Regions from separate parts of the Bradyrhizobium sp. HKCCYLRH3097 genome, predicted to be linked through region 1. Evidence: predicted binding sites of a transcription regulator. Region 1 holds the regulator's gene; each other region holds the start of a gene.
The links. The regulator HrcA, encoded in region 1, represses chaperone genes, less so after heat shock. The targets are predictions, from matches to a motif close to GTTAGCACTCNCNNNNNGNGAGTGCTAAC.
Positions count from the first base shown of each region.

Region 1 (3,273 bases):
CATGCCGGACGTGGCTGTTGAAGTCGCAATACGGACATTTCGACAGGCAGAACGGCCAGTGCACATAGACGCCGAACGCTTCGCTGTCAGCGCTGCTCAAGACAGATCTCCGCGAGTTTCACGAAGGCGCGCGCCCGGTGCGACAGGCCGAGCCCGAGCGGCGGCAGGCCATGTTTCTCGATGCTGGTCATCTCGCCGAAGGTCCGGTCGTGGCCCTCTGGCAGGAACATCGGGTCGTAGCCGAAGCCCGCCGTGCCACGCGGCGGCCAGACCAGGGTGCCGTCGACCCGCGCCTCGACCTCCTCGACGTGACCGTCCGGCCACGCCACGCACAGCGCCGAGACGAAATGGGCGCTGCGCTTGTCGGCACCAGTCGCGTCCCGCTCCTGCAGGAGGCGCTCGATGCGCGTCATCGCGCCGGCGAAATCCTTGTCCGGTCCGGCCCAGCGCGCCGAATAGATCCCCGGCGCCCCATCGAGCGCATGAACCACGATGCCGGAATCGTCGGCAAAGGCAGGAAGCTGCGCGGCTCTGGCCGCGGCGACCGCCTTGATGCGGGCGTTGGCCTGGAAGGTCTCGCCGGTCTCATCCGGCTCGTCCAGGCCGAGATCGCCGGCCGACACCGCCTCGACGCCATGGGGGGCGAGCAGCTCGCGCATCTCGGCAAGCTTGCCGGGATTGTGGGTCGCAATGATGATGCGACCGGTGAGCTTGCGGTGCGGGCTGCTCACGCGACCGCCATCTTCTGCAGGTCGACCAGCCGCGCGACGCCCTTGCGGGCGAGCGCCATCAGCGCCAGGAATTCGGTCTCGGTGAACGGCGTCTTCTCCGCCGTGCCCTGCACCTCGATGATGCGGCCGTCGCCGGTCATGACGAAATTGGCGTCGGTCTCGGCCTCGGAGTCCTCGGCGTAGTCGAGATCCAGCACTGGCGTGCCGTTGTAGATGCCGCATGAGATTGCGGCGACGTTGGCGCGCAGCACCTCGGTCTTGATCATGTTGCGCGATTTCATCCACTTGATGCAGTCGGCCAGCGCCACCCAGGCGCCGGTGATCGACGCCGTGCGCGTGCCGCCATCGGCCTGCAGCACGTCGCAATCGACCGTGATCTGGCGCTCGCCGAGCGCTTCCAGGTCGATCGCGGTGCGCAGCGAGCGGCCGATCAGGCGCTGGATCTCGACGGTGCGGCCGGTCTGCTTGCCGGCGGAAGCCTCGCGCCGGGTCCGTTCCAGCGTGGCGCGCGGCAGCATGCCGTATTCGGCGGTGATCCAGCCGCGTCCCTGGCCCTTGAGCCAGGGCGGCAGCCGGTCCTCGAGCGTGGCGGTGACCAGGACATGGGTGTCGCCGAACTTCACCAGGCAGGAGCCCTCGGCGTATTTGACGACGCCGCGTTCCAGGCTCACGGCCCGCAGTTCATCCGGTGCACGGCGGCTCGGCCGCATGATTCTCTCCGTGAAAGCGCGCGAAAGACCGACTTTGACCGGCCTTGTAGGAGCCGGGACCGGCAGCGGCAAGGGTTTATCATGGCTTCGCCCGCGAGCGCCGACCGGCTTGCCACCGAGCCGCCGCATGGACACATTATAGGCAGCTGGGAGGAGTGCATCTGGTGGCCCACCACGATCCGATCAACCTGATGACACCGCCGGCCGGTCTGGCGCACCTGAACGAGCGCTCGCGCGAGATCTTCCGGCAGATCGTCGAAAGCTATCTGGCGACCGGCGAACCGGTCGGCTCGCGCAACATTTCGCGGCTGATCGCGGTTCCGCTGTCGCCGGCCTCGGTGCGCAACGTCATGGCCGATCTCGAGCAGCTCGGCCTGATCTACGCGCCGCACACCTCGGCCGGCCGGCTGCCGACCGAGGCTGGCCTGCGCTTCTTCGTCGACGCCCTGATGCAGGTCGGCGACATGACGGAGGCCGAGCGGCAGTCGATCCAGAGCCAGCTCGCGGCTGTCGGCCGGGCGCAGTCGGTCGAAGCGGCGCTGGATGAAGCGCTGACCCGGCTGTCGGGTCTGACCCGTGCCGCTGCCGTGGTTCTCACCGCCAAATCCAACACCCGGCTGAAGCACATCGAGTTCGTCAGGCTCGAGCCCGAGCGCGCGCTCGTCGTTCTGGTCGGTGAGGACGGACAGGTCGAGAACCGGGTCCTGACCCTGCCGCCGGGCGTGCCGTCGTCGGCGCTGACCGAGGCGTCCAATTTCCTCAATGCCCGCATCAGAGGACGGACGCTGGCGGAAGCGCGGCTCGAGCTCGAGACCGCGCTGGCGCATGACCGTGCCGAGCTCGATCAGTTGACGCAGAAGGTGATCGCCGCCGGAGTCGCGAGCTGGTCCGGAGGGGACAGCGACGAGCGGCAGCTCATCGTGCGCGGCCACGCCAACCTGCTCGAGGACCTGCATGCGCTCGAAGATCTCGAGCGTGTCCGGCGGCTGTTCGACGATCTCGAGACCAAGCGCGGCGTCGTCGATCTGCTCGGACGGGCGGAGAGCGCGGAAGGTGTCCGCATCTTCATCGGCTCGGAGAACAAGCTGTTCTCGCTGTCGGGCTCGTCGACGATCGTGTCGCCCTATTCCGACGCCACGGGTCGCATCGTCGGCGTGCTCGGCGTCATCGGTCCGACCCGGCTCAACTATGCCCGGGTGATTCCGACGGTCGATTATGCCGCGCGTCTGGTCAGCCGGCTGCTGGGCGGCTGACGCGTGACTTGGTTCACCCGCGGACAGCGCCTCCGGGCGCGATGGTCAGGCTGCGCTTGATTTTCGACGCTCAAAGCACGATATCCCGCCCCATATCCCCCAAACCCGTCAGCCGAACTTGCGAGTCTGTCCATGACCGATCCCGACCTGCATAAGAATGATCCGGAAAACCCGGCGCAGGCCAGCGAACCCGTCGTCTCCAAGCCCTACATCATGCCCGATGATCCTGAGGCCGGCTCGGCCGAGGCGCTTGCCAAGGAGGTGGCCGACGCGCGCGACAAGATGCTGCGCACGCTCGCGGAGATGGAGAACCTGCGCAAGCGGACGGCCCGTGAAGTCGCCGATGCGCGCATGTACGGCATCACCGGCTTCGCCCGTGACGTGCTCGATATCGCCGACAATCTGCAGCGCGCGCTCGATGCCGTGCCGGCCGAGACGCGCGCCAATGCCGATGCGGGCCTGAAGTCGCTGATCGAGGGCGTCGAGCTCACCGAGCGCTCGCTGCTCAACACGCTGGAGAAGAACGGCGTCAAGAAGTTCGATCCGACGGGACAGAAGTTCGACCCCAACTTCCAGCAG
Region 1 is NZ_JBNPTX010000001.1:238,380-241,652, forward strand. It holds gene hemW (radical SAM family heme chaperone HemW) at 1-100, opposite strand, end outside; gene rdgB (RdgB/HAM1 family non-canonical purine NTP pyrophosphatase) at 87-731, opposite strand; gene rph (ribonuclease PH) at 728-1,441, opposite strand; gene hrcA (heat-inducible transcriptional repressor HrcA) at 1,606-2,694, shown strand; gene grpE (nucleotide exchange factor GrpE) at 2,827-3,273, shown strand, end outside.

Region 2 (3,273 bases), on a different contig from region 1:
TCGAGCTTCATGCCGAGATCTTCCGAGATCAGCTGACCACCGGTCAGGATCGCGATGTCCTCGAGCATGGCCTTGCGGCGATCACCGAAGCCCGGCGCCTTGACGGCGGCGACCTTGAGGCCGCCGCGCAGGCGGTTGACGACCAGCGTCGCCAGCGCTTCGCCCTCGACGTCCTCGGCGATGATCAGCAGCGGGCGGCCCGACTGCACCACGGCTTCGAGCACCGGCAGCATGGCCTGCAGGCCCGACAGCTTCTTCTCGTGCAGGAGCACGTAGACGTCGTCCAGCTCGGCGGTCATCTTCTCGGCATTGGTGACGAAGTAGGGCGAGAGATAGCCCCGGTCGAACTTCATGCCTTCGACGATGTCGACCTCGGTATCGAGCGACTTGTTCTCCTCGACCGTGATGACGCCCTCGTTGCCGACCTTCTGCATCGCCTGGGCGATCATCTTGCCGATCGCGGCGTCGCCGTTGGCGGAGATGGTGCCGACCTGGGCGACCTCGGAGGACGAGGCGACCGGCTTGGCGCGCTTCTCGATGTCCTTGATCACGGCGGCCACCGCGATGTCGATGCCGCGCTTGAGGTCCATCGGGTTCATGCCGGCGGCAACCGCCTTGGCGCCCTCGCGCACGATGGCCTGGGCCAGCACGGTCGCGGTGGTGGTGCCGTCACCGGCGGTGTCGTTGGTCTTGGAGGCGACCTCGCGCAGCATCTGCGCGCCCATGTTCTCGAACTTGTCCTCCAGCTCGATCTCCTTGGCGACGGTGACGCCGTCCTTGGTGATGCGCGGAGCGCCGAAGCTCTTCTCGATGACGACATTGCGGCCCTTCGGGCCGAGCGTCACCTTGACGGCGTTGGCGAGAATGTCGACGCCGCGCAGCATGCGGTCGCGTGCGTCGCCGGCGAATTTGACGTCCTTGGCTGCCATTTCAGAATTCTCCTGGAGTAGACCTCGACGGCGAGGGGCGTGATCGCCCGTCTGTCGCCGGAACGAGGTTGCAGAGCATTTTCGCCCGGGGCGGCTGATCGCCGCCCCCGACAGGTCGGGATCAGGCGACGACGCCCATGATGTCGGACTCCTTCATGATCAGGAGTTCCTCGCCGTCCAGCTTGACCTCGGTGCCGGACCACTTGCCGAACAGCACGCGGTCGCCGACCTTGACGTCGATCGGGATCAGCTTGCCGCTCTCGTCGCGGCCGCCCGGGCCGACGGCGACGACTTCGCCCTGCGAGGGCTTTTCCTTGGCGCTGTCGGGAATGATGATGCCGCCCTTGGTCTTCTCTTCGGCGTCGATGCGCTTAACCACGACGCGGTCGTGCAGGGGACGAAACTTCGATTTGGCCATGACGGATCCCTTTTGGGGTGCTTGGATAAGTGTTGCTGTCGGAGGAAATCTGAATGCGGCCACATTGAACGCCCACTTGGCGCCAACTGGCTCGCAGCCTTAGCAATCCCGCCCTCCGAGTGCTAAAGACCGCTCGGGGAAATATGGCTTGCGGCTGTTCCTGTCAAGCAACGGCCAGCCGTTAAGCCGTTCTTGAGGCTGTTAGGGGATGTTGTCCCGGGCCAGACATGTTAGTGGAGCGGCGTCGTCATCCGACGTCATTGCTCTGACGAGCGTTTTGCGCTTGGTTGCCGGACGGGGCAGCCATGATCTTGTTCCTAAGGGGATGCCATGACGAGTTCACGGTGCGCGCGGCCGGTTGCCAATCTCGCGATCGCGTCAGCGCTCACGATGCTTCTGGGAGCGTGCACGGGCTTCAGCCTGTCGCCGTCGACCCCCATGCAGCAGACCGAGGCGCCGGTCGAGCCCGAGGTGCCGGCCACGATTCGCGCCGAGGATCTCGTGGGCAAATGGGGGCTTGCCGCCTACAACAACCCGAATGACCGCCCGCGCACCGAAAAGATGGCTTTGGCGCAGTGCAAACAGCCCTACGTCATCGGGGCAGGCACGTCCGGTGGTGTCGTGATGCACCTGGCCGACCAGGCGACTCCCCAGGAACTGCGCTTGAAGGGATCGGCCAGCGGCAAGAACTACATCGGCCCGGCCGGACCGCCCGGCGGCGAGCAGGACCGCGAGGTCGTCTCCTTCGACGGCCGTGTGCTGATCACCCGCTTCGTCGACAAGGATGCGGCGACCCGTTACCAGACGATGGTCTACGTCCGCTGCGGACCGCGCGCCTGAGATCCGGGCGAACATCCCGCAAAGGTCGAGAGTCGAACGAAAAACGCCGGCGATAGCGCCGGCGTTCCTGTATGGTGACGTTGCCTGGAGCGGTCGCTGGGACTGGCCGAGGTCAGTTGAACATCGCGTCGATGTCGTCCTGCGAAGCGTGGCCGACGTCGCCTTCCGCCTTCGGGCCGTTCAGCAGCCGGGCGTCGCCCTCGCGGTGGTCGACGATCGGCGGCGTATGCGCCTTGATGGCGTCGACGCCGCCCCAGATGTCCATCATCACCACGATGTGGTGCTCGATGAACTTCATCGTGGTCATGACCTTGTTGATGCGCTGACCGGTCAGGTCCTGGAAGTTGCAGGCCTCGAAGATCGAGACCACGCGCTCCTGGATCTCTTCGCTCAGGATCTTCTGCTGGTCGGCCGAGTCCACCTTGGACAGCGCGCTGGCGGCCTGGTCGATCGCCTCCGCGGCTTCCAGGATCTGCTGCGTCGCCTGCTCGGTGCCGCCGACGACCGCGCCGAGCTCGCCGTTGACCTTGGCCATCTCCTCGCCGTTGAAGCTCTTGGCATGGAGGGTCGCGATCTCGCCCTTGGTGCGGTTGATCGCGTCGTGGATCAGGTCGAGCTCGACCTTGAGCTTTTCGCACTGCTCGATCTGGGCGCGATAGGTCTCGAGCAGCGCGCGCGCTTCGGCGACCTCGCGTGCGGCGGACTCTTCGATGGCGGCGTTTGCCGTGTTGCTGCCGCCGCTGCGGATCGCATTGGCCATCTGGGAGCGGATCGCGCGCAGCTCGTCCATGATTTCCTTGTGGTTGGGGCCGATCTCGCCGCCCACGAATTCAGGCTCCGGCATATGGCCGACGATTGCTTCTTCGATACGGAAACGCTTGCGAACAGCCATGATAGTATCCCTGACCTTTTGCTCGGATCAGTTCTACGCAGAGGCTATTTAACATCGCGTTCACGCCAGGAACCGCCGTTGGGCAACGCTGGCGTGCATCGTGCGTCAACTATTAACCACGCTCCGCCGGCCTTCACGCAAAATAAACGCTAGCGATCAAAACCGCCGACGTATGCAGCGATGGTGAATCCCGG
Region 2 is NZ_JBNPTX010000003.1:491,445-494,717, reverse strand. It holds gene groL (chaperonin GroEL) at 1-929, opposite strand, end outside; gene groES (co-chaperone GroES) at 1,051-1,347, opposite strand; gene ACQR0U_RS11255 (hypothetical protein) at 1,678-2,187, shown strand; gene ACQR0U_RS11250 (protein phosphatase CheZ) at 2,300-3,079, opposite strand.
Region 2: the regulator HrcA is predicted to act here: its motif matches at 1,446-1,474, upstream of groES (co-chaperone GroES).

Region 3 (3,273 bases), on a different contig from region 1:
TGCAGCAGCGGCTTCTCCACCGCGGCGTGGTCGAAATAGCCCGACTGCTGCCAGAAGAAGATGTTCGAAGTGAAGGTGACGACGGCGGCCGCGGAACGGAAGAATTCGGCGCGCTCGGAGCCCAGCATGTCCTGCGACGCCGGGAGCGCCGCGAACGCCACCATGGCGTAGAGCGCCGGCAGCAGCCGCCGCACCCTCCGCTCGTAGAATTGCACGAACGAGAAGCGGCCCGCCGCGATCTCCGCGGCGATGATGCCGGTGATCAGGTAGCCGGAGATGACGAAGAAGATGTCGACGCCGACGAAGCCGCCGAAGATCGCCGGCGCCTCGAAATGGAATGCGACGACGGAGAGCACCGCGATGGCGCGCAGCCAGTCGATGTCCTCGCGATGTCCTACACCCGAAGCCGAGCCGGCGCCCGCGCTGGCGAAGCGGGGCTGCATCGATGCGCGCGTGCGAGGCGCGCGCGGGATCGTGGGAGCGAACTGGACGACGAAGCGCGGCAACGGGACGGGTACGCCTTTACGCAAGCCCGCGGCGAACACCTCTTACGGATTCGTCGCCGGCCCATCCGTCCCAGTGACGCGAGACCGGATGTCAACACACACGCGCGATGGGACCGCCGTCCATCGCACGCAAATGTTTCCATCCATTTCTGTCGGCTTTACGTCGACAGTTCGACGGTTTTGAAGTCGGCCGGCAGGATCACTTCCAGCAGCTCGACGTCGTCGGAATAGTCGAGGATCATGTGCCGGATCTTCGGCGGCTGGGTCCAGCAGCTGCCCTCCTGCATCAGCGTCTCGCCGACGCCTTCGAGGTAGCTCTTCACCCAGCCCTTGAGCACATAGACCATCTGGAAGTCGACCGCATGGGTGTGCAGCTTGGAGACTTCCTGCGGATTGCACGGCGGCAGCATGCGGATGACATGCGCGCGCGCCAAACCGTGCGTCGCGTCGGCGATGCCGAGGTCGCGGTAATGGGCATAGGCGCGCAGGCCGTCGGCCTTGAAGTCCTCCTCGCGGTGATGGCTGATCGCGACCTTCTGTTTGCGGCGGCGCGGCGCCGGCGCTGGTCGCCCCTTGCTCGCCAGCGCCTTGCGCGCCGAGGGCGCAGCCGCCCGGCCCGGCTTGGCGGGCGTCTTCGCCAGCGGCTTGGCGCTAGTTCTCGTAACGGCCTTCGCCGTCGCCTTACTGCTCTTGCCGGTCTTCAGCGCCGCTGACTTGGCGGCGGCGCGTGATGCGGGCTTGGTCGTCCGGCTCTTGGTGGCCATGGTGCTCTCCCTGCGTATCCTCGTCGCGAGGGTAGCACATATGGAGAGTCCCAGCAGCCGCTCCAACAAAGGTCGTCATTCCAGGGCGTGCGAAGCACGAGCCCGGAATCCATTCCTCCGCGCGTTCTGCCGCCCGATGGATTCCGGGCTCGCGCTTCGCGCGCCCCGGAATCTCATGAGGCGGCAGCGGTGGCTGTCAGCCTCAATGCAGCCGGAAGACGCCGTCGACGGCGCGCAGCTCGGCCGGCTTGATCAGCTTGGAATGCGCCACCGTGACCGAATACAGCGGACCCTCGATCTTCTCCTGCCAGAACGCCAGGAAGTCCTGCAGCGCCGGGAATTTCGGAAACAGGTCGTAGTTCTGCCAGACATAGGTCTGCAGCAGCGAGCGATGGTCCGGCATCCGATACAGGATCTGCGCCGTCGTCAGCCCGTAACCCAGCACCTGTTTCCGAAAGTCCTCGGAAACCTCAACCTTCGACACCATGCCAACCTCCGTTTCTGGAGCGCATGTCCGTGTGGCCATCCGGGATGGAGCCACCCGGCAAAGATGCGCTCACTGCCTAGAAATGTGACGCATGTCCTCAACCCATCTCAAGCTTAAATGTTTAACGACATGTTGAAAAATGCTGCATTAGCAGCCACTTAGCCCAGGTGCTAATACGGGGTTTCACGGTCCGTTCCGCTCCCGTTAACGCTATCGGAACGCTTTGGCAGAGCCCGCAGTTGACTGCTAATTTTTCTGCTACAAGCCCTTGCCCGGCTGAATGCTCTCCCCTAAATCCAGCCTGCGTGCTGGCACTCGCCGGCGCCGACTGCCAAATTTCCAGAAACTGACAATCGCCTCAATAGCTTAGGAGGACTGTATGGCTTTCCGTCCGCTTCACGACCGCGTCGTGGTCAAGCGCATCGACGCCGAAGAGAAGACCGCTGGCGGCATCATCATCCCCGACTCGGCCAAGGAAAAGCCCTCGCAGGGCGAAGTGATCGCGGTGGGCCCGGGCGCCCGCGACGAGAGCGGCAAGCTGGTCCCGCTCGACGTCCAGGTCGGTGATCGCGTGCTGTTCGGCAAGTGGTCGGGCACCGAGGTCAAGATCGACGGCCACGAGCTGCTGATCATGAAGGAAAGCGACATCATGGGCGTGCTCACCGACACCGCGTCGAAGAAGAAGGCCGCCTAAGCCAACCCGCTCAACGCTCACCCTGAGGAGCGCCTGCGGGCGCCCTGCCCAGGGTGAGACGACCAATTCAACTCAGGGAAACCCAATATGTCAGCAAAAGACGTAAAGTTCGGCGTCGACGCTCGCGACCGCATGCTGCGCGGCGTGGACATCCTCGCCAATGCCGTCAAGGTCACGCTCGGTCCGAAGGGCCGCAACGTCGTCCTCGACAAGTCGTTCGGCGCGCCGCGCATCACCAAGGACGGCGTCACCGTCGCCAAGGAGATCGAGCTCGACGACAAGTTCGAGAACATGGGCGCGCAGATGGTGCGCGAGGTCGCCTCGAAGTCCGCTGATGCGGCCGGCGACGGCACCACCACCGCGACCGTGCTGGCCCAGGCCATCGTGCGTGAAGGCGCCAAGGCGGTTGCCGCCGGCATGAACCCGATGGATCTGAAGCGCGGCATCGACCTCGCGGTCGAGGCGGTCGTTGCCGACCTCGTCAAGAACTCCAAGAAGGTCACGTCGAACGACGAGATCGCCCAGGTCGGCACCATCTCCGCCAACGGCGACGCCGAGATCGGCAAGTTCCTCGCCGACGCCATGAAGAAGGTCGGCAACGAGGGTGTCATCACCGTCGAGGAAGCCAAGTCGCTCGAGACCGAGCTCGACGTCGTCGAGGGCATGCAGTTCGACCGCGGCTACATCTCGCCCTACTTCGTCACCAACGCCGACAAGATGCGCGTCGAGATGGATGACGCCTACATCCTGATCAACGAGAAGAAGCTGTCGTCGCTGAACGAGCTGCTGCCGCTGCTCGAGGCCGTGGTGCAGACCGGCAAG
Region 3 is NZ_JBNPTX010000006.1:427,436-430,708, reverse strand. It holds gene ACQR0U_RS17950 (acyltransferase family protein) at 1-443, opposite strand, end outside; gene ACQR0U_RS17945 (cupin) at 665-1,270, opposite strand; gene ACQR0U_RS17940 (usg protein) at 1,473-1,757, opposite strand; gene groES (co-chaperone GroES) at 2,137-2,451, shown strand; gene groL (chaperonin GroEL) at 2,539-3,273, shown strand, end outside.
Region 3: the regulator HrcA is predicted to act here: its motif matches at 2,065-2,093, upstream of groES (co-chaperone GroES).